One region of the Paenibacillus sonchi genome, then DNA from elsewhere that is predicted to be linked to it. Evidence: riboswitches for the same ligand, from Rfam matches in the RefSeq annotation. Region 1 holds a riboswitch; each other region holds the start of a gene.

Region 1 (7,456 bases):
TCAATGATCCGCGCCTCCAGCCATTCTTTCACCTCGGCGACAGTCCCTTCGTACAGCCTGATCTCAATCTCTGGGTAGCTTGAAGCGATGGAGCGGATAATCTTGGGGACCAGATGCGCCGAAGCTACCGGAAACGCCCCGATGCGGATCAGTCCCTTCTCCAGCCCCTTTTCGGCGGAAATTTCCTGCTCTACTTTGTCATACCCGATCAGGATCTCCCGGAAAATAACAAGGATACGCTTGCCGATATCAGTGAGCATCAGCCCGCTGCGCCGGTCGCGCAGCAGCAGCTTCACCGCAAGCTCCGCCTCCAGCGCGGAGATGGCCCGGCTGACCGCAGGCTGGGTCATATTCATGTCCAGTCCGGCTTTCGTGAAGCTGCCGCTCTCGGCAATGCTGACAAACAAACGGATCTGAGTGTTGTTCATAACAGTTTTGGTATGCCCCTTATAATAATAATTCATTTCAATTATAACTGGTTTTACTGTATCATTGGTATGAAAATAGAACAAGAGGTGAATAAATGCAGCAGCAGAGAAAAACCATAGCCTTGCTTATCTTTCTGGTCATCGTCTGGGGCATTAATTGGCCTCTTTCCAAAATCGCTTTACATTACGCTCCGCCGCTGTTGTTTGCCGGGATACGCACCGTGATCGCCGGTGTAATTCTGATCGCAGCAGCCCTGCCGAAACTGAAGGAGCTTCAGTTCAAGCGGCTGTGGCCGGTGTATCTGGTGTCGGCTTTCCTTAGTATCGTCTTCTATTATGGCTTCCAGACCATTGGCCTGCAGTATGTGCCTTCCGGCCTGTTCTCCGCCATTGTCTTTCTGCAGCCGGTGCTGCTTGGTATTTTCGCCTGGCTCTGGCTGGGTGAGAGCATGTATGGGCTGAAGCTGGCCGGTCTCGTGCTCGGATTCCTCGGTGTAGCCTCACTCAGCATCGGCGGCTTTACCGGGAGCATTTCTGTTCAGGGCATTGTGCTTGCTCTGGCCAGTGCGCTCAGCTGGGCTTTTGCCACCGTCTATACGAAACGCAATGCGGCGCGGGTGGATATGCTGTGGATGACCGCCATGCAGATCATGATCGGGGGCCTTGTTCTGCTGGCAGCCGGTTCGGCGGCCGAGAGCTGGACGGATATAACCTGGAACACGGCTTTTATCGTGAACACGCTGTTTATTTCTGTGTTTGTGATTGCCCTGGGCTGGATGGTGTATTTCAGTCTCATCAAGGAAGGGGAGGCCGGCAAGGTTGGTTCCTTCACCTTTCTGATTCCGCTGATCTCCATCGGTTCAAGTGTGGTGCTGCTGCATGAGCGGATCACGCTTAATCTGGTGGTCGGCCTGCTGCTTATTGTGGGCAGCATCGTTTTGGTTAACTTCAAGAAAGCCGTTAGGCGTCCTACACATTAGAAGGAGGTGTTTTTATGTATATCGCTGCTTCAGCACAATCGGCGCATGACAATTACAAGCTTTTGATCGGAAGCATTATCCCCCGGCCGATTGCTTTTGTAACCTCAATCAATGAACAAGGCGTGGTGAATGCCGCACCGTTCAGTTTTTTTAATATTGTGAATGATGAACCGCCGATGATTATGTTCTCCTGTGTGCGTAAGGCAACCGGAGAGATGAAGCACACTGCAAGCAACATTTTGGGCAATGGGGAGTTTGTGGTGCATATTGTGGACGAGGATAATGTGGCTGCGATTAACCACACCTCGATCAACGCCCCGGAAGGCGTCAGCGAGCTGGAATTGGCCGGACTGACGCCGGTGCCCGGGCAAATGGTCCGGGTTCCGCGTATAGAGGAATGTAAGGTTGCCATGGAGTGCCGGCTTACGCGGCATGTGGAGCTGGGACACTGCGATATGATCATCGGAGAAGTGCTGTGTTTCTATGTAGAGGATGAGCTGATCCATAACGGACGTATTGATGCGGCCAAGCTGAAGCCGGTAAGCCGTCTCGCGGGAGCTTCGTATGCGGCGGTTGGCCGGACGTTCGATATGGAGAGACCGCAATACGAGTCTTAAAAGCACGGGAAAGACCCTGCCGGATGCCGCCACGCGGCCCGGCAGGGTCTTTCTGTATGTGTACCTTTTCCGGTAAGGCTATATGTAGGATTCCGCTGATTACTCGCTTGAAGAGGATGCCGCTCTCCCGTATTTCTGTTGCAGGCTTTTGGCCGTAAATGCGATATTTTCAATCGGGTCAGTAATCTCCAGGGAATATCCGCCTATTGTCACAGAAGCATTACTGATGGTATGTGCAATGATTTGCCGGCCTGCAACGAGCAGCGATTTGCCAATGGATTCCCCGCCGACGCTGCGTGCATGAATCGTTCCGGCTGCTTCCATGGTAGAATCAGTAGACATGGAGCTATTCTTCGCAAAATAAATATCGCCAGCCGAATGCAGTTGGCTCCGGGAAACTCCATCTCCATGAATATGGACATCCCCGCCGGATTTGATAATACTGTCATGTGACCCGGCGATATCGATCCGGACCCGTTCCTCCTGCATCTGGCAGATGCTCTGGGCCAGGTTCTTCAGCAGGCTCAGAAAAGAGCCTATACCCGCATCGGTAATCTGGTCGGTAAACTGTCCGGGATTCAAAAAAACTCCATCAGATGCTTCAGGATTTTGGTATCCTGAGGATAATCAGTACTCATGCCTGATAACAGCTCCTGCATGTCACGGATCATACGGGGAAGATGAGCATATTTACTCTCCAGCAGCAGCATGATGACCAGCCCGTATTTCACTGTCTGCACCGTTGACTCGACCGTCTCGGCAAGGTGTCTGGCGGCTTCCCTCAGTCCCGCTACTTCCTTCGCCACCAGTTCGGTGAAGCTGCACAGGCGGTTATGTGTGGCCCCATATCCCCCGGCGTACAGCTCACTGTCTACAACCTTGCCGCTGATAAATATGCTGCCTGTAGCAGCGATCCGGGAATTGCGCACATCACCAAAAATATAAACATTGCCCAAAGCCTCAATAACCGTGTTCCTGCTTAAATCATGAGCAGCGATAACATCCCCAGGAAACATCAGGGTACCTCCGGCTTCACTGTCACTATGCGGAACGGGGAACGTTTGGGGGAAATCTATTGTTTTTACAAAGGTTCCGCTTCCGGTTATGCGTGGTCTGCCTTTGCGGCAGGCCTTGATCTCCCCGCCCGGAAGCATCGCTGCGCAGGGGGAGGAGAACAGGGTGAGGTCCTGCGGCGGCGGCGGCGGAAGTACACCGCCATATACATCAAAGCCGGGAAGGCCTTCTGTGGGGGCAGTTTCTTCGCAAACACTTCGCCTTCCTGCACCATGAAGAATTCCGGGCAGCCTGTTTCCTGGGCGGAATCGTCCATCGACTTGAATTGATTCTCTATTTTCTGCTGAAACAGCAGTTCCAGACTCGCATTTGTCCCTGGCACAGGAGCCTTGCCTTCAGCAATACACACGGGAAGGTAGGTAGGATTATTCAGCTCCTCGTATAGCGCAGGGATATTGAGACTGCTGACTATAGGGCTCTTCTCAAATCCGGCTATAATCCGTTCTATGGAGAGGGTGGATAACAGCATTTCCCGGTTCATCTCCGCGCGGACAGTAACAAAGGCTGAGGCCGGATTGTTGACGAGATTCCAGGCATACCTTTCAGCGCGGTAAAGGGTAAAGTATACTTTGAGCTTATCATCGGACACTGTAATCTGGTATTGCGGTTTCTCGCAAATCTCCCAGGTGAGGTCATCTGCAGAGGTAATTGGAGTCGGGCCCGTGATGACTTGACCGTTAATCTTCAACACAACAGGATGGATCGCGGAGATTACAGCCGGTTTGCCGCCGGACAGAGGCGGAGTGATGAAGATTTCATTATTCTGGATAATGATGACACCATTCTTAGCTTCGTCTGTTCCGCCAAACGTCTGAGGATCCACAGAGTAAAGATTCAAGAGATCGGTCTTCCCAAGAAGCATGGAAGCAATGAACTCGTACCGTGAACGTTCGATGGTATGCTGCGGCATTCTCGTAACCTCACTTTTTCGTATAATCAATGGTATCTGTACAGAAAAGAACATCATGGAGCCGTGATGCGATATCCCGGGATATCCGACCAAATGGCGTCTCTATTGGCAGCCTGGCGACCATAAATGCAGCAATTGCGCTCTTAGGCCCATGGCTTTGCGTCCTGCCCTTTCGGACAGTTTCCTTTAGGAATAGATCAATGATATATACTCAGTAAGAGACAAATTAAATCGACTGTAATCGACAAAAAAGTGGTCAATACTGGTACGATGTCCAAAAATAACTTCTGCAAACAACCTTAATTCTAGTACTTAAGTAGCGAATTTTCAACTGGAATAATTGATTTTGACTATAAATATTGAATAATGTAGGTAATTGTTGATTTTTTGTAAATAAAATGAATTTATAATTAAATTACGCATATTGAATTTCAGATTTACAGGAGAATATAGGAGGCTGGGACGGCAGTATGTAGGGCTTGAAGCAGGGTAAAGGGGCATGAAACAGAGGGCAAACTGATAGTGTGAGAGATGAGAGCGATAAATTAAAAAAGGACGCTCCCAAGCTTAAAGCTTGTGGGAGAGTCCCTTTTGAATGAAGCGTACAGCGTGTGCGGCTCCGGCTTTAGCCTTTTGCGGCGCGGCTGACATCACTACATAGTCGGCTTGCTCGATTTCTTCCAGCACCCGGTTCAGGTGGGAGAACACCGCGCCGAGATCGCGGATGGAGGTGAGGGAGCATTGCCCCTGCAGCTCGGAGAACCAGGCGAGTTGAAGATCGCGCGCCCGGCGCAGCGATTCGGGAAGCGAACGCTGGCATTCGGCATCCGACAGTGTCTTCGTCCCGTAAAGGGCGATACAGTCTGCGGTGGCTGTGACCACCTCCGCCATCCAGTCGGCTGCGGCATAATGTGCGGGCAGCAGTGCGATTTCCGCACGAATCTCTTTTACATACGAGTGGATTTTTTTAAGATGGGCCGTTGTCTGTGTCAGTCCGCGCAGCTCATTGCGGCAATGGTAATGGGTTAAGGTATAATGCAGCTCCTTCTGCTGCAGCTCGCTCTTCGCCAGCAGTGAAGCGGAGCGTGTCAGGGCGTCTCCCGCCTGGATGGCTTCCCGTCCGCCGCCGGTCTGGCCGCTTAGGGCATCCGCCAGCAGCAGGCCGCCTTCCAGAGCCAAGCCCTTAACCTTGACGAACCCCTTGGGCGGGACGATAATCATATTGATGATTAGAGCAATGACTACACCGATAAGCGTTTCAGCGACCCGCCACTCGATATAATGATCATTATAGAAGGTGAGTGCCAGTACAGAGGTTACACCGACCTGGGAGATGGCCTGGATATTGATCCGGCAGGCTGTTGCGACTCCGATGCCGATCAGAAGCATCAGCAGAATGGAAAGGGCTCCTACATCGAAGAACCGCCCCACAACCAGGCTGACAATGCCGCCGAGCACAATGCCGGTCATGCGGTAAACCCCTTTTTCCAGAGAGGCCTTGACGCTCCCCTGTGTAATCAGAATCGCCGCCAGCGGGGCGAAGTATAAATAGCTGTCCCCATACAGCGTATGTACTGCCAGCCAGGAGAGTGAAGCTGCCAGAGTAACACGTATCATATATAAAGACAGTCCGAATTTCTCCAGACGGTCCTGCAATCCTTCGTTCATTGGAGGTCATCTTCTTTCAGGTTGGTTAAAATGAAATGAATTTCAGCCGTTTTCATTATAGCACCGCAAAACAGTCCGGGAGGTTCTTAAATTTTACGAACTTGTTAAGATTCCAGACTGCTTTTAACAGTGTATGCTATCGCATATATAGGACTAATCCGTTATGCTATATATTATGGAAGGTTGTCGAAGAATGGGAGGAATTGTCGCTTGCACACACGCTGAGCCGGCCCGCTTCGATTGTCCCCCGCAAGAAGCGGGTAAAATAGATTGTATTACATAAGGTAAGGGAGGTTGTCAGCTATAGCTACCCCGGAAGGCACTATTATTTCCTTTGACCAGGTGATCAAACAATACGACGACGAAGAGCCTGTATTAAAAGGCGTCAGCTTCGAGATCGAACGCGGTAAATTCTATACCTTGCTGGGCCCTTCGGGCTGCGGCAAGACGACTATTCTGCGGCTGATTGCCGGTTTCGCCGAGCCGACGAAAGGCTCTATTTATCTCAACGGCCAAATCATCAACCACATTCCCGCCAACGAGCGGCAGGTCAATACGGTATTTCAGGACTATGCGCTGTTTCCGCACCTGAACGTATTTGAGAATGTGGCTTTCGGACTGCGCATCAAGAAGCTTAAGAAAGATGTGATCACGCACAAGGTGCAGGAAGCGCTGCGCTTCGTGAACCTGGTAGGTTACGAGCAGCGTGCTATCAATGAAATGTCCGGCGGACAAAGACAGCGTGTGGCGATTGCCCGCGCCATCGTGAATGAGCCGCAGGTGCTGCTGCTGGATGAGCCGCTGTCGGCGCTGGACTTGAAGCTGCGTACAGAGATGCAGTATATTCTGCGGGAAATGCAGCAGCGTCTGGGCATTACCTTTATTTTTGTGACCCATGACCAGGAAGAAGCGCTGGCGATGTCGGACTGGATCTTTGTCATGAACGGCGGACGGATCGAGCAGAGCGGGACGCCCAATGATATTTATGATGAGCCGATCAACCGCTTCGTGGCCGATTTCATCGGGGAGTCGAATATTGTGCCGGGCGTCATGATCGAAGACTACCTGGTGGAGTTCAACGGCCACCGGTTCGAATGTGTCGATGCAGGGCTAAGACGCAATGAAGCGGTGGAGATCGTTATCCGTCCCGAGGACCTGGAGATTGCCGCGCTGGAACAGGGCAAGCTGCGCGTGCGCGTGGATTCCCAGCTGTTCCGGGGTGTGCACTACGAGATCAGCTGCTACGACGAATCCGGCCATGAGTGGCTGGTTCATTCCACGCGCAAAGCGGAGGTCGGCAGCGAAATCGGCCTTTATTTTGATCCGGAAGCGATTCATGTCATGCGGTTCGGTGAAACGGAGGAAGAATTCGACAAACGTCTGGAAGCTTACGGCGAGGTGGAGAGCCATGAAGAATAAGGGCAAAGCGTATTTTCTCATCCCTTACTACTTGTGGATCGCGTTGTTTGTCATAGCTCCGGTGCTGCTGGTGGTCTATTATTCCCTGTTTGATCTGGACGGACATCTCACTCTGGACAATTATGTGAATTTCTTTACGCCGGTATATATGAAAATGATGCTTAACTCCTTCTGGTATGCGTTCCTGATCACGCTGTTTTCGCTTCTGGTAGCCTATCCCGCAGCCTATCTGCTGACCCGGACGAAGCATAAGCAGCTGTGGCTGCTGCTGATCATTCTGCCGACATGGATCAATCTGCTGCTGAAGACATATGCATTCATCGGTATCTTTGGAACTTTTGGGCCAGTCAATCATTTTTT
Region 2 (7,456 bases), 1.6 Mb from region 1:
TCCAGTGGAAATGCTGCCGGGGAAGCTGTTAAGGGAGGAACGGAGAGGAATTTTGGAACTGTAGGAGCGAATGCGTCCGCCTTTGTCTGCGGATTTCCACCTCGAACAGCGGTTTATATCAAGAAATCTGCAGACAACAGCGGCCGGAAGTCCAAACATTCCTTGGAGAGACTCCCGTAACAGCCGACCTGAAGTATTGTCACGCAACATAATGCGTCAGTGACATTCCTGCCTTTCATGCGTAAGCCACCCGGCAGCAGCTCACAATAACAATCCGATATTTACGCGACAACACATAAATAGGAGGGTTCACTTATGAAACTGGTACTTCTATCTGGCGGTTCTGGTAAACGGCTCTGGCCTTTGTCCAACGATTCCCGTTCCAAGCAATTTCTGAAGGTGCTGCAAAGCCCGGCGGGCGAACCGGAATCCATGGTGCAGCGGGTATGGAGACAACTTCAGGAGACAGGCATGGCGGATTCCTCGTATTTGGCTACCGGCCGCAGCCAGGTCGAAATGATTCAGAGCCAGCTCGGCGCAGAGGTGCCAATCATTGTGGAGCCGGAACGCCGCGATACCTTCCCGGCCATTGCTCTGACTGCAGCTTACCTGTATTCAATCGCAGGGGTGTCTCCAAGGGAGACTGTGGCTATTCTGCCCGTCGATCCGTATGTGGAGGCATCATTTTTTGAAACCGTCGTCCAGCTTGAGGCCACGATGCAGGAAAGCGGCGCAAATCTGGCGCTGATGGGCGTAGTCCCTGAGCTTGCCTCCGAGAAATACGGCTATATTATTCCTACCAGCGATGAAGCAGCGGCAAGCGGCTATATGCAGGTGAGCCATTTCCAGGAGAAGCCGGACCGCGCACAGGCCGAAGAGCTGATCAGCCGGGGGGCACTGTGGAACTGCGGAGTATTCGCTTTCCGCCTGGGCTATCTGCTGGATATTCTGCAGCGCAAAGGTCTGCCTTTGAACTATGAGGAACTGCAGAAGCAGTATAAACTGCTGTCGTCCATCAGCTTTGACTACGAAGTGGTGGAAAAAGAGGAGAATATCGTCGTTCAGCCTTACGCCGGGTTCTGGAAGGATCTTGGCACATGGAATACCCTCACCGAGGAAATGAGCAGCAACCACGTGGGCAAAGGCTTCGTGACCGCCGATTCCGAAGGGACCTGCCTGATCAATGAACTGGACATTCCGGTCACAGTAATCGGAGCAAAGGACCTGATTATCGCAGCCAGCCCGGACGGCATTCTCGTGACCCACAAAACGGAAAGCCCACGCATCAAGGAAGTGCTGAAGTCTTTTGAACAAAGACCGATGTACGAGGAGCGCCGCTGGGGCCACTATAAGGTCATTGATTATGTGAAGTACGATGAGGGCAATGAAGTGCTGACCAAGCGGATTTTTATCTCCGAAGGCAAAAATATCAGCTACCAGCTGCATCACAAACGCAGTGAAATCTGGACAATTGTCAGCGGCGAGGCAAGCATTGTGCTGAATGAGAAGATGCATAATGTGAAGGCAGGGGATGTAGTCCGCATACCGGAAGGGACAAAACATGCCATTCTGGCGCTGACGGATGTGGAGTTCATTGAGGTGCAGACCGGCTCGGAGCTGGTGGAAGAAGACAATATCCGCATTACACTGGAGTGGGAAGACATCGCTCTGCAGCAGTTTATTTCGTAAAAAAATGCGCCGAAGGCGCTGTCGAATCCGGCGAAACCTTCCCGGGTCATGTCGATTTCAGGTTTCAAGCTAGGGCTAAATAATCTATTTACCCAATTGTTACAATTCCAAAACAGGTATTAAGAACCATTTATTAAGGAAAGTTCATTAATGCTCTAAACTAAAAATTTAATAGAGACGATACTTACGGTAAGAGGGATAAATCCTTCCACTACGACAAAGGCAAACCTAATCGAAAGATAGGGACGCAAAGCTATAGGGCCTCCGAAAGAGTGGCAGCCTGGCTACCGAAAGGAAGATGAATTTTGACAACTTACCGTAAGTCGCGTCTGGTGTCCATCATGTTAACTATTGCCCTGTTTCTGACTGCAGTGCCGTTTGGCCTGGGGAGCGCGCCATCGACGGCAGCTGCTGCCTCGAGTTCCTCAGCCCCGGTTAATCCCAATGCATCACCTGCTGCTGTCAAGCTGCTTGACGATCTAAACGCTATTTCAGGAAAAGGTATTATTACCGGCCAGCATGACTATCTGGAGAGCCCGGATGAATTCAGCAACAGGCTGAAGTGGACGAGCGGAAAGTACGCGGCCCTTCACGGCTACGAGCTTGGCTTAATCAGCGGCCAGTCGGAAAGCACTGGAGCAGCACAGCGCAGAAATGTGGTGAACAGTGCGATCAACTGGTACAAAAATGGCGGCATCGTCGCGATGACCTTCCATGAGCAGCTGCCCGGCACTTCGTACCAATGGGCGAATGTGCAGAGGACGCTTAGTCAAGCGGAATTCAACAAGTATGTAACACCGGGAACGGCTCAATACAAAAGCCTGATCGCCGATCTGGACAAAGTGGCCGTTTCGCTTAAGAGCTTGCGGGACGCTGGTGTTCCAGTCCTATGGAGACCCTACCATGAAATGAACGGCAACTGGTTCTGGTGGGGGAAGAAAAATAATTTTGCGGAACTTTGGAATATTATGTATGACCGTTTCGTAAACGTTCATCAATTAAACAACCTGCTGTGGGTGTGGAACCCCAATGCTCCAAATGCCTCGTCCGATCCTTATGAACTGACCTATCCGGGAGCAGACAAGGTAGACGTTCTCGCAGCAGATATATATAACAATGATTATATGAACAGATATCATGATAGCCTGCTGAGCCTCGCGGACGGCAAACCCATTGCCATTGGTGAAAATGGCGAAATGCCAAGCACCGCCAAGCTGCAGCTCTCCCAGAGACAATGGGTCTATATGATGAACTGGGGAAAGATGCTCTATGAAAACAACAGCACCACTACCATCAAAAACTTTATGAATGACAGTTACACCGTCACACTGGATCAATACAAAGCCGGGCTGGTGGAGTCACCTGCGGCTCCAGCTACTCCGACGGCTACGCCAACACCGGTGCCGACGGCTACACCGACACCAGTGCCGACGGCCACGCCGGCACCAACGGCCACGCCGACACCGGCACCAACGGCAAAGCCTATAGCCACACCGGTACTATCTCCGGATGATGGTATGGTGGTTCTTCCCGGTCTAAATGGTCTTCAGGGAGAATATTTCAAGAATATGACGCTATCGGGTACACCTGTACTCGTGCGTAACGACGCTGCGGTTAACTTCAACTGGCGCCTGAGCGCTCCGGTATCTTCACTGGGTGTGGATTATTTCTCGGTCCGCTGGACCGGGCTGATCAAACCGTCGTACAGCGAGACTTACACGATTTCCACGACTTCAGACGATGGTATCCGCGTCTGGATTGACGGTACAGCTGTAATCGACAGTTGGACTAAGCAGAGCGGAACTGAACGTACCGGAAATATCACCTTGAAGGCAGGGCAGCTCTACGATATCAAAGTCGAGTATTACGAAAATGCAGGCGATGCCAACATTCGTCTGATGTGGCAGAGCACCAGCCAGACCAAAGCTACAGTTCCAACAAGCGCTTTGTACGTCAAGACCTCAGCCAGCACAAGTCAAGCATTGCTGGCAGCTGCACCAACACCGGTAGCAACCCCGGCACCAACACCGGTAGCAACCCCGGCACCAACGCCGGCAGCAACCCCGGCGCCAACCCCGGCAGCAACGCCGGTAGCAACCCCGGCAGTAACGCCGGTAGCGACTCCGGCGCCAACGCCGGTAGCGACTCCGGCAGCAACGCCGGAACCTGCACTGGCACCGATGCCGGAACCGGCGTCGGCTCCAGCGCCAGCAGCGGCACCAGCAGCAGCGCCTGCTGATAACGGACTGCAGGGTGAATATTTCAGCAACATGCAGCTGTCTGGTGCTCCGGCAGTTGTACGCACCGATGCTGTGCTCGATTTCAACTGGCGGCTGGGTTCGCCGGATGCTGCAATCGGCACCGATTTCTTCTCGGTACGGTGGAGCGGCAAGATCAAACCGCTGTATAGCGAAACCTATCAGATCTATACAACATCAGATGATGGTGTCCGCGTTTGGGTCAATGGCACTCTTGTGATTGACAGCTGGATGAAGCAGAGCGGAACCGAACGCACAGGAAGCATAAGCCTGCAAGCCGGGCAATTATATGATATCAAAGTGGAGTATTACGAGAACCAAGGGGATGCAAGAGCGCGGCTGATGTGGGAAAGTCCAAGCCAAGTCAAAGAGACGGTTCCTGCCAGCGCCCTTTTCCTTCCTTCCGCTTCCTAAAGAAATACTGCTGAATTCATCCCGAACGCCGATACTCGTTAAGACGTTACAATATTAATCCTAAAAGTCCAATAGCCCTGCTTATCGGCAGGGCTACTAAGCTATAGTCCTTCTATGCTGCATACTGGTCGAACTTTAAGTTCACCCGTGTGCGGATTGGAAGCCACCTACGGCTGGAGAGAGGAGATTACATTGAACACTTACCGCAAGTACCGGCTTTTTATTACGATCCTGCCTATTATGTTTATCCTTTCCTTGCTGCCCTGGAGTGAGGCGCGCAGTCTTTCTATTGAACGGAATGTGGTCATTCCCCCGGAGGCGGTCACACCGGTGAATCCATCGGCTTCACAGGAAGCTGCCGATCTGCTGGATTATCTGGTTGATCTCGGAGGAAAGGGCATAATCTCCGGCCAGCATGACTATCTGGAGAGCCCGGACGAATTCAACAACAAGCTGAAGAATGCCGCAGGGGATTACGCGGTGCTGCACGGCTATGAGCTTGGAGCGATTAACAACCAGTCGAAAGGAACTATTGCCCGGCAGCGCCAGGCTGTTGTGGCCAGCGCGATTAAATGGCATGAGGGTGGAGGCATCGTGGCGATGACGTTTCATCAGAACCTGCCCGGAACCACTCCGGAGTGGGCCAACGTGCATATGAGCCTGAGCCAGGAGAAGTTCGATGCCTATGTTACACCGGGTACGCCGCAATACAAAAGCCTGCTTGCTTCACTTGACGAGATTGCCGTCTATTTGGGGGAGCTGCGGGATGCAGGAGTTCCTGTGCTGTGGCGTCCGTATCACGAGATGAACGGAAACTGGTTCTGGTGGGGGCAGAAGGATAACTTCTCCAGACTTTGGGATATTACGTACGACCGGCTGGTGAACCAGCATAAATTGAATAATCTGCTGTGGGTATGGAATCCGAATGCTCCGAATAAGTGGGCAGAGCCTTACAGTGCCTATTATCCTGGGGCGGCTAAGGTGGATGTACTGGCAGCTGATATCTACAATAATGATTACAAGCAGTCTTATTATGAAGGCCTGCTTGAATTGGCTAATGGAAAGCCTATTGGCATAGGAGAGAGCGGAGAACTGCCAGACCCTGCTATATTGTCTCAAACCCAAAGTAAATGGGTATATACGATGACATGGGGGAAAATGCTGACCGAAAATAACAACCTCCAGAAAATCCGGAGTTTTATGACCAATCAGCATACGGTATCCAGACAGGATTACGTTCAGGCGCTTAATGCCAAAACGAACAATGGATCAGGCATCATTCCGAAGAATGGCTTGAAAGGACAGTATTTCAACAATGCCGAACTCTCAGGAGACCCTGTGCTCACCCGTAATGACAAGAAGATTGACTTTAACTGGCATGGAGATTCTCCGGCGGCAGGTGTGAACAAGGATTCCTTCTCCGTGCGCTGGACCGGGAAAATGAAGGCGGTCTACAGTGAGGAATATACGTTCACCGCTTCCTCGGATGATGGCGTCCGTGTATGGATCGGCGACAAGCTGATTATCGACAGCTGGAAGAAGCAAAGCGGTGTCAGCCGCGTGGGGAGCATTAAGCTCACAGCAGGAACCTCGTATAACCTGAAAGTAGAATATTACGAGAACCGCGGAGATGCAAGCATCCGCTTGATGTGGAAGAGTCCGAGCCAGAAGCCTGGGCCCATCCCCCAGAACGCCCTTACCCTTCCTTAATGAATGAAGCAAAATCAGGCTTACAGAGCCTGGGCACACACCCCGGAAGAAAGCGAGGACATGGGAATGAGAGCTAGGACTAAGAAAAAAACACGCAAACCACTTCATCTTTTACTAAAATTCGCAGCACTTGCCATCTTGTTTCTGTTATCCATCTCTGTCTTCGGAGAGGACGGGACCAATAAAGGCAAAGTGGAGGTAGATATGTCTGAACTGTCCGCCGCCAATGATGCGGGACCCGAGCTGCCGGAGGGCACGACCCTCTGGCAGCTCGGACGGCATGACGGGTCCGATGCGGAATTTGCAGAGACCGGCACCTCTGATGGAAACGAAGCGATTAATATTGCTTCTCCGGCTTTGAAAGCTTCAGCACTCCAATCCATTCCTTCTGGGCTCAGAGGCGATACCAACCCTGAACTGCGGATTAAGTATAAATTGGATGAGATCCCGGAGAACGGGGTCTTATTTCGCGTAAGCATCCTTGATGCTTACAAATCCGTTCCGCAGATGAGCGTCTTTTCCAACCGTCAGCTATCGGGAATTATACAGATCGCCGGTATCGCCGGAACGGACAGCAAATACAATTTCCGTAAAACCTATGAGCTGTATATTCCCAAAGAACAGCTGGTTGCCGGCATTAATGAACTGAAGCTCCGGACTACACGCGGAATGTATTCCTCAGATATGGAGGATAAATACAACTGGTGGACCTGGGATAATCTTAGTCTGGAGGCACTCAAGACGCCGATCAAGGAGCCGATTCACGGCAGCTATACACTGACCGGGACTATGGTCAACAATAAGCAGTTTTATTTTGACGAAGGTGCGGTTACGCATCTGCCCTATATCATGAAGTGGCTCGGCGTAGCGTACAGCGGCAATATTATGCGTACCAGCTGTGCCAGCGATGTCGGACGCTCCTGTTCGAACATGGAAGAATACTACAAGGTGCTGAAGGATTACAATATGCAGGCTGTAGCCTTGTATCTGTACACTGGCGATATCAAACTTAATGAAGACGGCTCACTGCCGGAAACAGCAGAGAAGAAGCTGACGGATTATTTCGAGAAGTACAGCCCGTACTTCCAATATTATGAAGTGGACAATGAGCCGGGGCTGTTTAACCGCTCCAAGGCGGTTAATCTGGCGATTGCCGACTGGCTGAACAAGAAAGGCAAGACAATCGCCCCCCATCTGCAGACCGTGGCTCCAGGCTGGGCCTATTGGCCGGATTACAGCGATGATTCCTGCGGCAATCAGAAGGGCAGGGTGCGCCAGTGCGGCGACCCGGACGGCTGGGAACGTGATCCGAAGCAGCGGGACGAACTGGAGGAAGTGACCGATCTGACCAATGGGCATTCCTACGGCGATTCTTATATTTTCAG
Region 3 (7,456 bases), 3.0 Mb from region 1:
CGGCCGGCTTTTAGCAATGAATGGGCGCCTGATTCGCCGCTTACTATTGGTGCAGTGAGGGTTCCGCCGGCCTCCAGCTGTGATTCCCGGCAGACTGCCTCCGGCAGCAAGAAAGTGATGTCTGCCAGGGAGAGCAGATCGCTTTGCAGGGTCCCGTCCTTGCGAATGCAAATATCGCCGCTTGATTTGATGATGGTGTTATGGCATTCGGGGATGTCAACGCAGACATTGGATTCCTCCATGCGGGCTACCCCGGTATAGAGATCCTTCAGCAATTTCAATAACGACACCAGCAAGGCATCATTAAAGGCATCGATGAACTGGGCTGGCCGTAAGAAAATGTCCAGAATCCGCTGCAGCTGGCTGTTGTCCGGATGAGAGGTATATTTAATGCCGGCAACTATGGACTCCAGATCACGGGTCAGGACGGGAATCTTCTTATATTTAGTCTCCATGAGCAGCAGAATGACTTGCCCGAACTTTACCGTCTGCTGTCGGGACTGTAATTCGTAGGTCAGCAGTCTGGAGGCTTCCCGCAAGAGGTTGACTTCTTCGATCAGCTTCTCGGAGAGGTGATAGAGACGGTTGTAGGTTACGCCGAAGGAGCCTGAATACAACTGGCTGTTGCCTACTTTGCCCAGTATATAAATACTGCCTGTTGCCGTAATGGTAGAATTATGGACATTGCCGCTTACATACACATTCCCTAAAGACTCGATGATCGAGTTGTCTTCCACGTCCTGGTGTACAATTACATCGCCGGAGAAGACGATATTGCCTGTATGGCGGTTCACACAGCCTGGAACGGTATATGCGGTTGTGATATCGAAAGTTTTGACATTTGTGCCGGTCACACGGGGCCGGCCTTCTGTAAGGGCTGTAATTTCATGGCTTGGCAGCAGCAGAGTGCCCTCTTTGGCGACAACTATGATATCCCGGGGAGGTGCGGCGGGCAGAATACTGCCGTATACATCGTACCCGGGTACACCGTCGCGGGGGAGGTGCTTGCGGGCAATGACATCGCCTTTCCGGGCACAGGGAATCCGGAGTTGATCGGGGGAATCCGCAGCCTCATCTAAGGGATTGAAAGGGTTTCCGGCAAGCCCGGGAAAAAACAAAACAAGCTTGGCATCTTCGCCTGGAGCAGGCGGCCTGCCTTCCGCCACACAAACCGGCAGATGGGTCGGATGATTCAATTCCGCATAGATTGCGGGGATATTCAGGTTTTGCGAAATCGATTTTTTCTCCAAATCGGCAATAATCTGTTCAATCCCGAGGGTGGACAGCAGAGCGGAAGAGTCCATTTCAGCCCTTACCGCGAGATGGCTCGACGCCGGGCTGTTCACCAGATTCCATTTATACTGTTCCACACGGTTTAGGATAAGGAAGGCTTGGAGTTTATCGTCGGAGACGGTGATCTCATAGGGAGGCGGTTCTTGTATGGACCAGGTAACCCGGTCGGAGGATACAACGGGTACGGGACCAGCTACCGGCTGATGATTAAGCTCCAGCACAACAGGCGGGATAGCGGAGAGGGTTGCCGGCTTGCCGCCGGGCAGCGGGGAGGTAATGTAGAACTGGTTGTTCTGGACAATAATAATGCCGTTTTTCTCGGTGATGCGCTGTGGCATTGCGTTTGGCTCCTTTTTATATAATCAATGGGCATTTGGACATAAGAGTATCCCGGGCAGGCAGATACGGTACCCTGAACGGATACCCGCACAGTTCAGCGTCTTCTTGGCAGCCTGGCAGCCATGGATGGTGAGGTTCACATCTTTAGGCCCATTGCTTTGCGTCCTATCCTTTCAGATAGTTTGCCGTTATGAAATGGATCAATGATTAGCCGAAATCAGGGGTTTAACCCGACAGAAATCGACAAAGGAATCATAGTTAAAAATTCAAATATATAAACTTTTGCAACCTTTATTTTAGTACTAAAGTCACTAATTTACAATATTTAATTATATATTTATATAGATTAAATGGCTACCGGTCGGCGGAATGCATTCAGCCTGTAAGGTTGGATTTGGCATTGCCATGCAGATGTTTTTTTATAATCAGGAGGAATTCGGGCGGCGCCTGAAGGATATCTGGGAGATCTTCTGGGCAGGCATTAAGCAGATATAATGAAGGAGCGGGATCGAACATGCGGGTAGAGCGGGTGACCACCGAAGAACAATTGCAGGAGGCTTTCAGAATCAGGCAGGAAGTGTTTGTGGAGGAGCAGGGCGTGGCGCTGGCAGATGAATTTGATGATCATGAAAAACACGCGGAGCATATATTGCTCTATCAGGGAGAGCTTCCTGTGGGAACGGCCAGACTAAGGAGTGTGGAAGGGTGGGCTAAGCTTGAACGGATTTGCCTGAGCGCTCCTTACCGCAAAAGCGGACTGGGGTCCGTTATAATCGATACGCTGGAAAAAATGGCGGTTGAACGGGGGCACCGGCAAGCCAAGCTGCATGGCCAGAAGCAGGCCGAGGGCTTTTATCAGCGGCTGGGGTATGTAACGAGTTCGCCGGTTTTCATGGAGGATGGCATTCCGCATGTGCTTATGGTCAAGCAACTGTAGATGATCACAGTGTAAGGTTTGGCATGAAACAGCGATTTTTGAATATACTCTCACTACCGAATTTCCTTTAAAAGGAGTCCTGGCCATGCCAACACATCCGTATGTTTCCCGTTTTTTTGTGAATGCCGATGCCCGCCGCGAGAAGCTGATTTATGATTTGCCGGAATCCTGGTGGAGCCGGCCTTATGAATACGAATGGTGCACGAATTTTGTTTCCTCCCATGATGTGGTGCTGGATGCTGCCTGCGGAATCTCCCATCCGCTCAAGTTCTACCTTGCCGGTTACAGCGCGGAGGTTCATGCCTGCGATATCGATGCGCGGATTCTCTCCCGGGATGCGATTATTCAGGAGATTGCCAGCGACATCGGCGAGGAAGCGGCACGGCTGGTAGAAGCCAGGCGGACCACCCGCCTGAATCTGGCCCAGGCTAATCTGACCGCGTTGCCTTATGAGAATGAAAGCTTTGATACTATATTCTGTATCTCGGTCCTGGAGCATTTGTCCCTGGAGGATTCCGTGCGGGCCGTAAGGGAATTTCACCGCACACTGAATGGGGAGGGGCTGCTTGTACTGACTTTTGATTACCCCACGGTTAATCTGCTGCGCATGAATGAAGTGCTGCTGCAGGCCGGATTTGAGTACTGGGGCGAGACGGATTTCAAGCTTCCTGCAGATGCTGTACGGACAGAGCAGTGGGGCGGACTTAACTGTTTCCGGGCCGTGCTTAAAAAGGCGCGAATCTAGCAGAAATCAGAACCCCAGCAGCATACCAACCCTTAATTTGGATTTTTCCCTCTATTATAGTAGAATAATTGGCAGATTAAGAGAGAGGGGTCTAAGATTTTGCGCAGATTTGCAGTCATCACTTTAGTATTGTTTTTGCTGATTCCCGGGCAGGCAGCTTTCAGTCAAGAGGCTTCCCCGCAGGAGAAGATTAACCTTGCTTTTGCCGGAGATATTTTGCTGGATGGATTTGTCGGCGATCAGATCGCCAAGTATGGAGTCAACTTTCCTTTTGCGAAGGTAGCACCTGCCCTGAAAAAAGCAGATATAGCTTTTGCCAACTTGGAGACACCCGTATCGGTTAGAGGTAAGGCGGCAGAGAAAACCTTTGCTTTCCGCTCCAAACCGGCGGCACTGGCGGGGCTGAATGCTGCCGGGATCGATGGCGTGACCTTGGCCAATAATCATATTCTTGATTTTGGACAGGATGCCATGCTGGATACGCTGGTTCATCTGGATAAATACAAGATCGGCCATACCGGAGCGGGGAAAAACAGCAATGAAGCTTTCCGGCCCTATGTCCAAACGGTAAAAAACCAAAAAATCGCCATACTTGGGGTAAGCCGCGTGCTCTCCAGCCCGTCCTGGTATGCAGGAAAAAACAATCCGGGTGCAGCTTCGGCCTATACGCCTGAGCCCATGCTGGGGGCCATCAAGAAATCGGCCAAAGAAAACGATTATACCATCGTGTACATCCACTGGAACAATGAGTTTAAGGATTACCCTGAGCCATACGCCCGCAATCTGGCGAAGCAGATGATCGACAGCGGTGCGGATATCATTATCGGCGCGCACAGCCACTGCCTGATGGGGATCGAATATTACAAGCATAAGCCGATCTATTATTCACTGGGCAATTTTGTGTTCAACCGGTCCACACGCGGCGGCGACAAGACCATTCATTCTATGCTGGTGAACTTTGAGATCAGCAATAATAGGGTGAAGAGCCGGATTACACCGGTCAAAATTACCGGCGGTCAGCCGAATTTTATGGGTGAGGCCTACAATAAAGATACCATTAAGCGGATGAACCAGCTCTCGTTCAATGCCGTGATCGCAGCGGACGGAGCCGTTAGCGAGAAGCTGTGAACTGTCCTTTCGGACAGAAGCCCTGAGCGGAACACCACTGAACCGCATAGAACGTCCAAGTCCAAGCCTGAGCGGTTAGCTGACAATCGCTTGGGCTTTTTTTGCTGTAGTGAATCTCTCACATTCAGATTGTGCTATTCCATATTAGCATTGTGCTAACTATATTCTAATAATCTCATCTACAATGTGAATATAGTCTAGTAAGGAGGCGGTTACAGGGTGAGTACGGCAGCCGGCGCAAGATGGCATCCCGGCGCTTTTTGCCGCTGCCTGTTTATTTCTTGACAGGGGAACGTTAATATAGACATACCGAAATTCATACCGGAGGATGTTCTGCAAGTGATGCCCAAGCTGAAGAAGTATATGCCATTCACCTACAAAATGATGATTCCCTATCTGCTGCTCGTGCTCCTGACGGATGTGACCATCGGTTATATCTCTTATTCCATGCTGACCGATTCCCGGACGGAGATGGCTGAGTCGAACATCCGGACAGGCATGGAGCAGGCCAGGAATAATATACGCTATCAGATGGACGAGATCCAGCGGATGTCGGACAATCTGTTCGGGAGCCAGCCCTTTCAGCGCGCCCTTGAGCTGAGGGGGACGCCGTTCGAAATTTATCTGGCGATGCTTGACGAGATTGTTCCCCAGATTACCGCGCCGCTTCAATTGTTCGGGAACAAGATCCGGTTCATGCTGTATACGCCTAACAGTGACCTTAACATTGTATCCGGCGACAATCTGAATGAACCGATCTATGACAGCGACTATTACATTCTGCCGCTTAAGGATATTGCTGATAGCGGGTGGTATCAGTCCCTTAAGGATTCGAAACGGGACAACCTCTGGCTGCAGATTGATACAGACCAGAAGCTGGATAACCTTTCGCATGTCCGCAGGCTGGTCAACTTCAGCGATTACAAAACCGTGATCGGCTACGTGCGTATTACCGTATCCTTGGAAGACCTGTTCGGGGGCTTTGACACCTTCCCTGTCGAAGAGGGAATTACGCTCCGGCTTGTCGAAGAGACTACCGGCGATATTCTGTTCCAGCGCGGGCCGGCGAACTATGACGCTGCAGGCGGGGATTATCTCAGTCTGCATGAAAAGATTCCCGGCAGCAGCTTTGTCATTGAATCACTGGTACCCGACAGCTATCTGACCAAGGATGCCGGCAGGCTGGGCCGTGTGATTTTTGCGTTATGCGCACTGAGCTTTCTGGTGATGACTGTGATCGGATATGTGGTGGCGCGGTTGTCCGGGCGCAAGATGAGCCGGATCGTGGGGCTGGTGCGTTCCTTCCAGGAAGGGAACTTCCAGAAGCGCATCCGGTTCTCCGGCAATGATGAATTCGTACAGATAGCGGATTCCTTCAATGTGATGGCAACCAATATCCAGGAGCTGATCAACAGCGTGTATGTGCAGGGCATCCAGAAAAAACAGGCGGAGCTGGAGGCGCTGCAGGCGCAGATTAATCCGCATTTCCTCTATAATACACTTTCAACGATAAGCAGCCTGGCCAATCTAGGGGAGATCGAGAAGGTCACCGGCATGGTGCAGGGGCTGTCGCGTTTCTACCGGTTGACCTTAAATCAGGGCAATGTCTACATTGAATTAGAGAAGGAGCTGGAGCAGGTCGCCACGTATCTTGACATCCAGCGGGTGAAATATGCCGATGCGTTCACGGTATATGTGGATGTGGAAGAGGAAATTCTCCACATGCAGGTCATCAAGCTGGTGCTTCAGCCTTTTGTGGAAAATGTGTTCAAGCATGCCTGGTTTGGCGAGACGATTGCCATCCGTCTGACCGGCAGGCAGGTTGGCGGCAATATTGAGCTGAAGGTCATCGACAACGGAATCGGCATGCGGCCTGAGGACATTAAGCGAATGATGCAAGGCCCGAGCCAGGCCGGCGGCTATGGAGTGAAGAACGTGAACGAGCGGATCAAGCTCAGATACGGGGACGACTACGGGGTGACCATTGCCAGCTTTTTCGGGGCAGGCACAACCGTTCGGCTCCTGCTCCCCGCCGGGATGAAAGACAACGAAGAAATGGATGAAGGGCTTGCCCCGTAATCCGCAACCCGCACGGACACAGGAGGAACATTACGATTATGAGCATCAATGTATTGCTGGTAGACGATGAAGCAGTGGATCTGGAGTGGCTGCGCCGGAGAGTGCTGTCCAGCGGACTTAATATTACAGTAGTAGGCACGGCGAGCAGCGGCTTTGGTGCACTAAAGATTATGGAGGAAGCACAGGTTGATATCATATTGTCCGACATCCGGATGCCGATCATGACCGGGACCGAATTTGCCCGCAGAGCGAAGGCGGTGAGCCCGAAGACCAAAATTGTGTTCATCAGCGGCCATGAGGACTTCAGTTACGCCAAGGAAGCAATCGAGATCAACGCCTCCGGCTATCTGCTGAAGCCTGTTCAGGATAAGGATTTATACGAAATGCTGGGCACACTTTGCGCCAAAATGGAACAGGAAAAAGAACAGGACCGTTCCTTCAGCGAAGCCCTGTCCCTGGTGAATAAAGAGCTGCTGCTGCGCTGGTTCGATGAGGCATCACCGGATTCAGCGGAGCCGCATCTGAAGAGCATTCTGACTCCCTTGCTGCAGAAAGGCGCAGCGGCGGCAATCGTGGAGATCGATGATCTGGAGTGGAAAATGCGCGATTTCTCTGAGGAGGACGCCCGCAATATCACGCGGCGGATTGCCGGTGTAATTAAAGCCTTCGTTGAAGAGGGGAAGCTGGGCACCTGGATTGCTGTCCACCATACCCGGTTTGTCATCCTGTCTTCCTTCCCGCAGGACCGCTTTCTGAATCTGCTGGAAGAGCTGATCCGCAAGGTAGCTGAAACTTCACCCTGTACCGTAACTGTAGGCGTCGGACGGTATGCAGCGGACGAGGCCGGACTGCATGAGTCCTACCGGCAAGCACAGGCTGCGCTCAGTGCCAAATGGCTGCTAGGCAAGAACCGCCTGATCCGGGACACGACACAG
Region 4 (7,456 bases), 2.2 Mb from region 1:
TGGTTGGGATCAATCACTGCGACCTGATTGCCGTTCTTGTCATACTGGTATTCAGTTACCGCACCAAGTGCGTCCGTTACCTTCACCAGTTGTCCCAGTGCATTGTAATCATAGTAGGTGCTATTGCCGAGCGCATCAGTCTCCTTGATGGTATTGCCTGCTGCATCATAACGGTAACGCGTCTTGGCTCCAAGCGGATCGGTTACGCTCAGCAGTTCATTGCGCTTGCTGTACGTGTAGGAGGTGATGTTGCCCTTCGCATCCTTTTGGGTGAGCATATTACCGTTATCGTCGTAAGTATACGTGCTGGAATGGCCTTCGGCATCTGTAACTTCCTCCAGCTGTCCGACGCTGTCATAGCTGTAGGCTGTGACTGCTCCCGCTTCGTCCTTCGCTTCTATGACGCGGCCGAGCGCATCATAGGTCTTGCTGGTGCTGTTTTGAAGCGCGTCCGCTGTGCTGCTCAGGCGGTACACCTGATAATTGCTGACCGTCTTACTACCAGCTTCGTCAGTGTGTTCCACAGGATTACCGTTCGCATCGTAGGTAACGCTGCTTGTCTGGTCCAGCGCATTCGTAACCGCAACCGCACGGTCTTTCTGGTCATAGTCGACGGCCTGCAGCTTGCCTTCCGCATCCGTGATCTTAGTTGTCCGGTGCAGAGTATCGCGTTCAATAATTGTCGTGTATCCGCTCGGGTCTTTGATTTCTTTGGCGAATCCGTCAGCATCGTTAATGTAGGCCGTAGTGTGTCCTTCGGCGTCCGTAACGGAGACCGGGACCCCGGCACTGTCTCTGGCAATGGTGACTACGCCGCCGAGGGCATCCGTGCTTTTGACAAGATTGCCTGCTGTGTCATATTCATAGGTGGCCCGGTTGCCCAGAGCATCGATCTCTTTAACCGGACGGTTCATTGCATTATAGCGGGTGAGTGAAGAGTATCCGCTCTCGTCTGTCGTCTGCGTCAGATTCCCGCGCTCGTCATAGGCAAATTTGCCTTTGTTGCCGTTAGCGTCTGTAATTGCCGTTACGCGGTCGCTGCTGTCATAACTGTATTTGACGACGGCGCCATTGGCCGCTTGCCGCTGAGCAACCTGGAAATGATTATTCCATATATATGAAGTATCCTGATGAAGCGCATTGGTCCATGTAGTCTTGTTCGCGGTAGTGGCGATCGAAGAGGCTAATCCGGCAGGGCTCACCGCTGCAGGATTCCCGGAACTGGCACTGTTGGTGCCCCCCTGACTTGCACTGCTGATTTTCCCGGAACCAGCACTGCCGGCACTGCTCTGCGGATAAGTCAAAATCGTTTTGCCTGAGCCAACCCCGGTACGGACAACTGGAGTCTGGTTCGGGGTCATATCTCCCCCAAGCACGAACAGCCCGCCCGTTTGCACCTTCAAATTATTATTAACACTGACGTTGTCGCGGACGAACAGGTCACCGCCGGTCACGGTCAGATTCGCCGTCTGGTTGTTGGACACAATTCCGCCAACGGTCATTTCCTGGGCAATGTTCATCTCTACGCGTGTATTGATCGACAAGTCCCCGGCAATAAGAATCCGCTGGGCATCAACGGTCAGCCCGCCGCTGTTGTAGGTCAGACTGCCTGTTTGCAGCGTATCCCCTACCGTTACGGAAGAATCATTATTGAGATGAATGGGTCCGCCGGACCACAGATTGCCGTATAAGCCCTGAACCTTCTGCACATCGAGCGCAAGCTTGGTGTTGGCGTTAAGTCCCTGCTTCAGAATCAGCGTGCCGTATACGCGTACAGTGATATCCTTGTTCGTATTCATCCCGTCCACGATCAGGACGACAGGCTTGCCCGGTGACCCGAACGTTACGCTCTCTTCAATATTCAGATGACCCGAACTCACAACAGCCGGTGATGCGCTGCTGGCCGCAATCGCGCTTTGAATGTCAGCAATCCCGCCTGGAGCGGCCACCGCAGAGGCGCTAAAAGCATTCCGTTTGCTCTCGATCATTCCGATGCTGCCCGCCAAATAGTCAGCTATGAGCGGCTTCAGCCCTTCAACCTTCCGGTATGCAGGTGCATGGGCCAGATTGTTCATCGTCCCGGACAAAATCACCTCATTAGATTCCGGTATATCCCGTCCGTTCGCAGGATCAATCCCCGTCTCGCCGCCTTCAGGCTCCTCTCCCCGGACTACCGGCGCCACGCGCCCCTCATAGGCGGAAGAACTCGTATTACCATAGAAATCGGTGAAACTGGTCACGCGCTGATGGTCATCATAGGCAACACTCATCACCGCAGTTCCTTTGGCGTCCGTTACGCTCAGTACGTGATGGGTGTCATCATAGGTAAGCTTGGTTGTGGCCCCATCCACATCAGTAATCGAGGTCATGTCTCCGCTTGCCGGATCATAATGAAATGACATTTGGCGGCTGGCCGGATCACTTACAGCAATCAGCTTTCCTGCCCCGTCATAGCTTAAGCTTAGAGAAGCCCCGGCAGTACTGACCTCTTCCAGCTTCGTACCCTGATAAGCAAAAGCGATCTGATTCCCGTTCAAATCCGTGACCGACTGCAGCAGCCCTTCAGCATTGAACCGGTAAAGATCGCCTTGAGGCGATGCAAGGGTATATTCCCCTGAAGAAGGGGCACTTAGCGTCCAGTCGGTACCACGCGGTGTCAGATACTGGCCTCCCGCCAAAGGCACATATTCAAAAAGCGAACCGTCCGGGCTCATGACCTCCACCTTACCGCTGTTCAGCGGGTTCAGCTTCCATTCATAGCTGTGATGCCACCCTAGACCATTAACCCCCTTATAAGGGTCACGGCTTAAATAGCTTAGTCCGAATTGCAGCGGCATCAGCGCCTGCAGACTTATCGAATCGCTGGAGTAGACAAAATCACCCCGGGCCGGATCAACCGGCGCCTGCCCCGACGGGTTCACGATCCGCAGCCGGTCCTGGATGGCCGCTTCCGTAAATTGCGTCAGATCCCCGCTGGAAATAGCACGGGCAGTTTGAGGATCAGTCAGCAAAATAGAGGTCAACCCGCTGATGGTTCCGGACGAGGCCGCAGACTGGTTCAGTACAGCGATTTCCTGGGCTTTTTCTTTCATCGCCTGAACAGAATCCAGCTTATAATAATAGGCAGCCAAGGCTTCCCAGCTCAGCGAAAAAGCGGGCATGGCCGCACGCAGCACCGCAAGCGGCTCCGAATACCCCGAGATCTTACCGTCCTTCTTCGCTCTCGCCGTGATATGCGCCGTTACACCCGGCGTGATCCCGAGCTGCTGGCTCCATTGCCCTGCGCTGTTGACTGCAACATTGGAGTACAGCTTGTCTTCTCCGCTGGACGGATAGTAGAGCTCCACTTCCAGCAGCGTTCCGGGTTCAGCAGTCCCTGATACCACAGATTGTCCTGAGGCCGCAGGTCTGATCTGCAAGGCTGCCGGTGGCTGCACCTCGTCACCGCCAAGGATTTCGAAGCTGGCGATTTGGCCGTAATACACACCGGAGCCGTTATATTCAGCAGGCGAGATGCAGATGTTATAGCGCCCTTCGTCCAGCGGCACGCCTCCGATCTTGCCATCCCAGACATATTTATGAACGATATATTGCCCGTTCTGCTTCGTCGGATAGACGCCGCTCGTAATCAGATCTCCAAGGAGCGGAGCAGAACCGTCTTTTTGCGGAGTACACAGGCTGATGTTGGTCTCATGCTGGTCCTGACCGTCATCCGCTGCGTTGAAGCTGAACGAAATTTCCACACTTTTACCGGGTCCCGGGCTCAGCTCACTCGGTTCAATCCGCATATTGGTAGCCGCATAGGCAGACGATGTGAGCTTGGTAAGTCCCGGAAGAACCGGGATGTAAGCTATGACCAGCAGCAGCGCAAGCATGAGGTTCACACGCGCCTTCAGGCTGCCGCTGCGCCATTTCCTTTTTAATACTCGGAATTTCATAGACCGATCTCCTATCCGTGATAAGTTAGAGTAATTTCAGCTCAGCCAGCAGCTTGTACATAATGACTGCCGCTTCGGCTCTTGTGGATGAATCTTTAGGCTTCAAAAGCTGTCCGCTGCCCTGCACCAGCTTCTTGTCAACCGCCGCAGCTACGGATTTCCGTGCCCATTGGCTAATGGTGCCGTTGTCCTTGAATCCGGAGAGTACCGTCTGAAGCTTGACTGGGTCCGCAGCAGATGCCGGGCTGTGGGCAGTAGTGCTGCCAATCGCCCGCATCAGCATCACCATCATCTGTTCACGGGTCAGCGGAGCATTGCCATGGAAAAGCCCTGCGTCTCCGGTTACAATTCCTGCCGCCGCTGCCGCTTCCACATACGGGTAGGACCAGTGCGCAGCGGAAACATCACGGAAGGTTGGCTTATCCGTCTGCACCGGCTGCAGTCCAAGAGCTGCTGTCAGCAGCTTGGTGAATTCAGCCCGGGTCAGGATGGCTTTTGGCGCGTATACAGTTCCGTTCATCCCGTTCACGATGCCTCTTGCCGCCAGCACCTCCACAGCTTGCTGTGCCCAGTGGCCTGACATATCCGTGAATTGTGCCTCGCGCAGCATGACCGCGTACAGTCCAGAGGCTGATATTTTAGCCTGAACAAAACCGTCCTCCGCCGCAGTCACCCCGCCGATATAGCTCCAGATGCCTTTGTCCGGATTGTAGCTGTAGATTCCAAGCTTCTCCCGCTTTGACGTCCAAGGCTCCTCCTGCGGATACCGGACTGCCAGCTTGGCCGGGATCAGGAATGGAGCGCCCGCTTGTACTTGCCAGGCGGAACCAGCCTTGAGCAGCTTTTTGCCGCTTGCATCCAGCATTTCCTTCGTTTCCAGTTCAGCCTGGGCCAGGCTTACGCTGGTATTGTCCGGGAAGGTTCCTGCGGAAATCTCCAGCCGTGCCCAACCGTTCACTGCAGACAAAATGCCGCCTGAACTTCCAATAATCCGGCTGTCTTTGGCTCCAATAGTCACAGGGACCTTGGTCCCCGGGGCCGGACCCGGGTCAGCGTCTGGGCCTGGATTTGGGGTTGCACCTGGCGATGGAGTCGTTTCCGGTCCAGGAGTCGGGTTAGGGGTTTCTTTTAAATCAACTGATTCTATGTAATCATCTTTCTTGCTGTACAGCAGCTTGCTCCCGCTAATTCCGATCAGCTTCACCCCGGCATCTATCGGCAGCGGTTTTACTGCATATGTAGTGAGGTCTACCTGCTTCAGAGTGGCAGCACCGTCAACCTCCTCCTGGAACACAGCTTGTCCTTCACCTATGGACATAAAGGCATATTCAGTTCCCCCGGCTTTCATCCCGGTGAGATCCATTGGCTGTGCCGTCAGGTCTTTGATGTTCAGCAGTACATATTTGCTCCCTGTGGCACTGTTTTTCTGCTTGTACAGCACGTGGCTGCCGTTAAATACAAACCAGTCCACCGCATTCGCACCACCCAGGCTAACCAGTGCGCGGGTTACGCCACTGCTCACATCCAGCAGGCTGAGGCCCCCGTCACGGGCATTCTTGTAGACGACATTTCCGCCGGCCAGCACCGGGAAACGGCCTTCGCCCAGATCCGCTTCAACCCCTGTGGCCAGATCATGATAGATCATGCTGCCGTAATTTTTGCGTTCATACCAGACCACACCTACGCCGTCAGTTGTCGGATTGCCGTATTGGCCGGCCTGCTTGTTGAGCTTCATCTTCTTGCCTGTCTCCAGATCGGCAGTGTAGATATCCCAGTGGAGCGTAGCTCCCGGCTCACTTCCCTTGTCCGCCCACACCGCAACCGCTCCATGCACATAAGGCGCATCCTTGGCGGATGGACCGGCCGTAAGCACCGTATTTGCTCCACTGCGCTGATTCAGCGCGTGCACCTGCTTAACTCCGTCTGCATCCGGTTCCAGCCATATCAGCCGATCACCCGATACGCTATAGTCCGTTCTGCCCGGATTGGCCGCCGCAGCCGAAACCGAAGCCTGCCTTATGCCCAGACCACTGCCGGCAAGCCCCCAAGCAAAATCACCGCCGCGCAAACAGCTGTAACCGTCTGCGTAAACTTCCTTTTCCTTCCGAACCTCATCCACTTCTCTCCCCCAGCGCTATTTGTAGGCACGCCAAAAAACCAAGTGCCTTGAGCGGCCCGGCTGCCCTGACATCCCTTCCGGATGAAGTAGGCCCGTGGCTTTGCGTCTCCGACTTTCGTACGGATTTGCCTTTGTTCCAAACTCGGTTTTCTGTCCTTGTATGCTTATGTAAATGAGACTTTAGATGTAGAGGACACTCTTATTATCGGAATTTATTCCTATCGAATTAAGATGTTCTATTTTTTCCTTTTTCAGGGATACGGACAGGAAATCCTTTAATGGAGCGGATCAGGCATGGAAACTAGTAGAGCATCCCGGAAGGCTAGATTGACGGACTCCTCGCCATCCATCTTGTAGATAATCAGATGGGTGCTGTACACTCGAACCTAAAGGGAACCACGACGTTACGGACTCCAGCGCCGTTATTTCAACAATCCGGTCTTTTTATTCAAGCTAACGGACAGAGGAGACGCTAAGCTGGCATTTCCCGGAGCACAATAGTGGATTTGCATGAAATAGGGTCATCTGGGTCCGTAAGTGCCCAGCAAAAACTGATTTCAAGCAGATAACGGCATCTGGGTCCATTAGGGGAAGTCCCCCCTTTTTTCAGGGGAGGCTGGAAGAGTTCGATCCTCTGCTGTACGAGCCGTTTGGCTTTGTTTTCTCCTCTCTGTCCGATTCATTGCTGCGCCCCACCAAACCACACGCAAAAAGCCGCCTCTCCCAAGGCGGCTTCCTGCTCCAAACGTTTATTTCACCCGTCACATTCACTGCTCATACTTACTTGCAAAATCCGGCCACACACTGTTTTCCTTACTTGCCTCCGCTGCCTTCTGCCTTACTTCCTTGCTCGCCCTACTTCCCTATTACCTTACTTCCCGCTCGTCTTGCTCCCCTCTTGCCTTACTTCCTTGCTCGCCTTGCTTCCCTCTCGCCTTACTTCCCTGCTTGCCTTGCTTCCCTGCTTGTACCCTGCCAGCCAATCTACTGCGCAATCTGCTCGCGGATGCTCGCGAGGATTTTCTTCTCCAGCCTCGACACCTGGACCTGCGAGATGCCGAGGCGGCTGGCGACTTCGGATTGGGTCTGGTCGCGGTAGTAGCGCAGGTAGACGATCAGGCGCTCGCGCTCGGTCAAGGCCCCGATGGCCTCATTGAGTGCGAGCTTGTCGAACCAGCGCTCCTGCGTCTCGTCGGCAATCTGGTCGATCAGCGTGATCGGATCGCCGTCGTTCTCGAAGACGGTCTCGTGGATTGAAGTCGGCGGCTTGTTGGCCTCCTGGGCGAACACGATCTCTTCGGGTGTCACCCCCAGCGCCTCCGCGACTTCGCCGATGGTCGGCAGCCGGTCCAGCGTTTTGGACATTTCGTCCTTCATTTTGCGGACCCTGTTGGCCATC

What was found. Region 1 has a riboswitch for cyclic di-GMP ahead of JI735_RS37200 (flagellar assembly protein A). Riboswitches for the same ligand answer to the same signal wherever they lie in the genome.
Region 2: linked by a shared signal. The riboswitch ahead of JI735_RS14145 (PA14 domain-containing protein) and the one ahead of JI735_RS37200 (flagellar assembly protein A) in region 1 are both predicted to bind cyclic di-GMP.
Region 3: linked by a shared signal. The riboswitch ahead of JI735_RS20185 (FapA family protein) and the one ahead of JI735_RS37200 (flagellar assembly protein A) in region 1 are both predicted to bind cyclic di-GMP.
Region 4: linked by a shared signal. The riboswitch ahead of JI735_RS30805 (S-layer homology domain-containing protein) and the one ahead of JI735_RS37200 (flagellar assembly protein A) in region 1 are both predicted to bind cyclic di-GMP.

What each region holds. Positions count from the first base shown of each region.
Region 1 covers NZ_CP068595.1:1,535,703-1,543,158, reverse strand. The annotation lists gene JI735_RS07070 (LysR family transcriptional regulator) at 1-512, opposite strand, end outside; gene JI735_RS07065 (DMT family transporter) at 524-1,408, shown strand; gene JI735_RS07060 (flavin reductase family protein) at 1,423-2,025, shown strand; gene JI735_RS07055 (hypothetical protein) at 2,125-2,607, opposite strand; gene JI735_RS37205 (hypothetical protein) at 2,604-3,041, opposite strand; gene JI735_RS37200 (flagellar assembly protein A) at 3,128-4,039, opposite strand; cyclic di-GMP riboswitch class I at 4,114-4,204, opposite strand; gene JI735_RS07040 (FUSC family protein) at 4,577-5,677, opposite strand; gene JI735_RS07035 (ABC transporter ATP-binding protein) at 5,972-7,096, shown strand; gene JI735_RS07030 (ABC transporter permease) at 7,086-7,456, shown strand, end outside.
Region 2 covers NZ_CP068595.1:3,111,155-3,118,610, forward strand. The annotation lists gene JI735_RS14140 (sugar phosphate nucleotidyltransferase) at 316-1,689, shown strand; cyclic di-GMP riboswitch class I at 1,901-1,981, shown strand; gene JI735_RS14145 (PA14 domain-containing protein) at 1,995-4,361, shown strand; gene JI735_RS14150 (glycosyl hydrolase) at 4,509-6,071, shown strand; gene JI735_RS14155 (discoidin domain-containing protein) at 6,276-7,456, shown strand, end outside.
Region 3 covers NZ_CP068595.1:4,564,649-4,572,104, forward strand. The annotation lists gene JI735_RS20185 (FapA family protein) at 1-1,631, opposite strand, end outside; cyclic di-GMP riboswitch class I at 1,737-1,829, opposite strand; gene JI735_RS20190 (GNAT family N-acetyltransferase) at 2,147-2,569, shown strand; gene JI735_RS20195 (class I SAM-dependent methyltransferase) at 2,655-3,314, shown strand; gene JI735_RS20200 (CapA family protein) at 3,414-4,442, shown strand; gene JI735_RS20205 (sensor histidine kinase) at 4,785-6,521, shown strand; gene JI735_RS20210 (response regulator) at 6,560-7,456, shown strand, end outside.
Region 4 covers NZ_CP068595.1:6,838,597-6,846,052, forward strand. The annotation lists gene JI735_RS30800 (glycoside hydrolase family protein) at 1-3,938, opposite strand, end outside; gene JI735_RS30805 (S-layer homology domain-containing protein) at 3,964-6,057, opposite strand; cyclic di-GMP riboswitch class I at 6,105-6,197, opposite strand; gene sigF (RNA polymerase sporulation sigma factor SigF) at 7,042-7,456, opposite strand, start outside.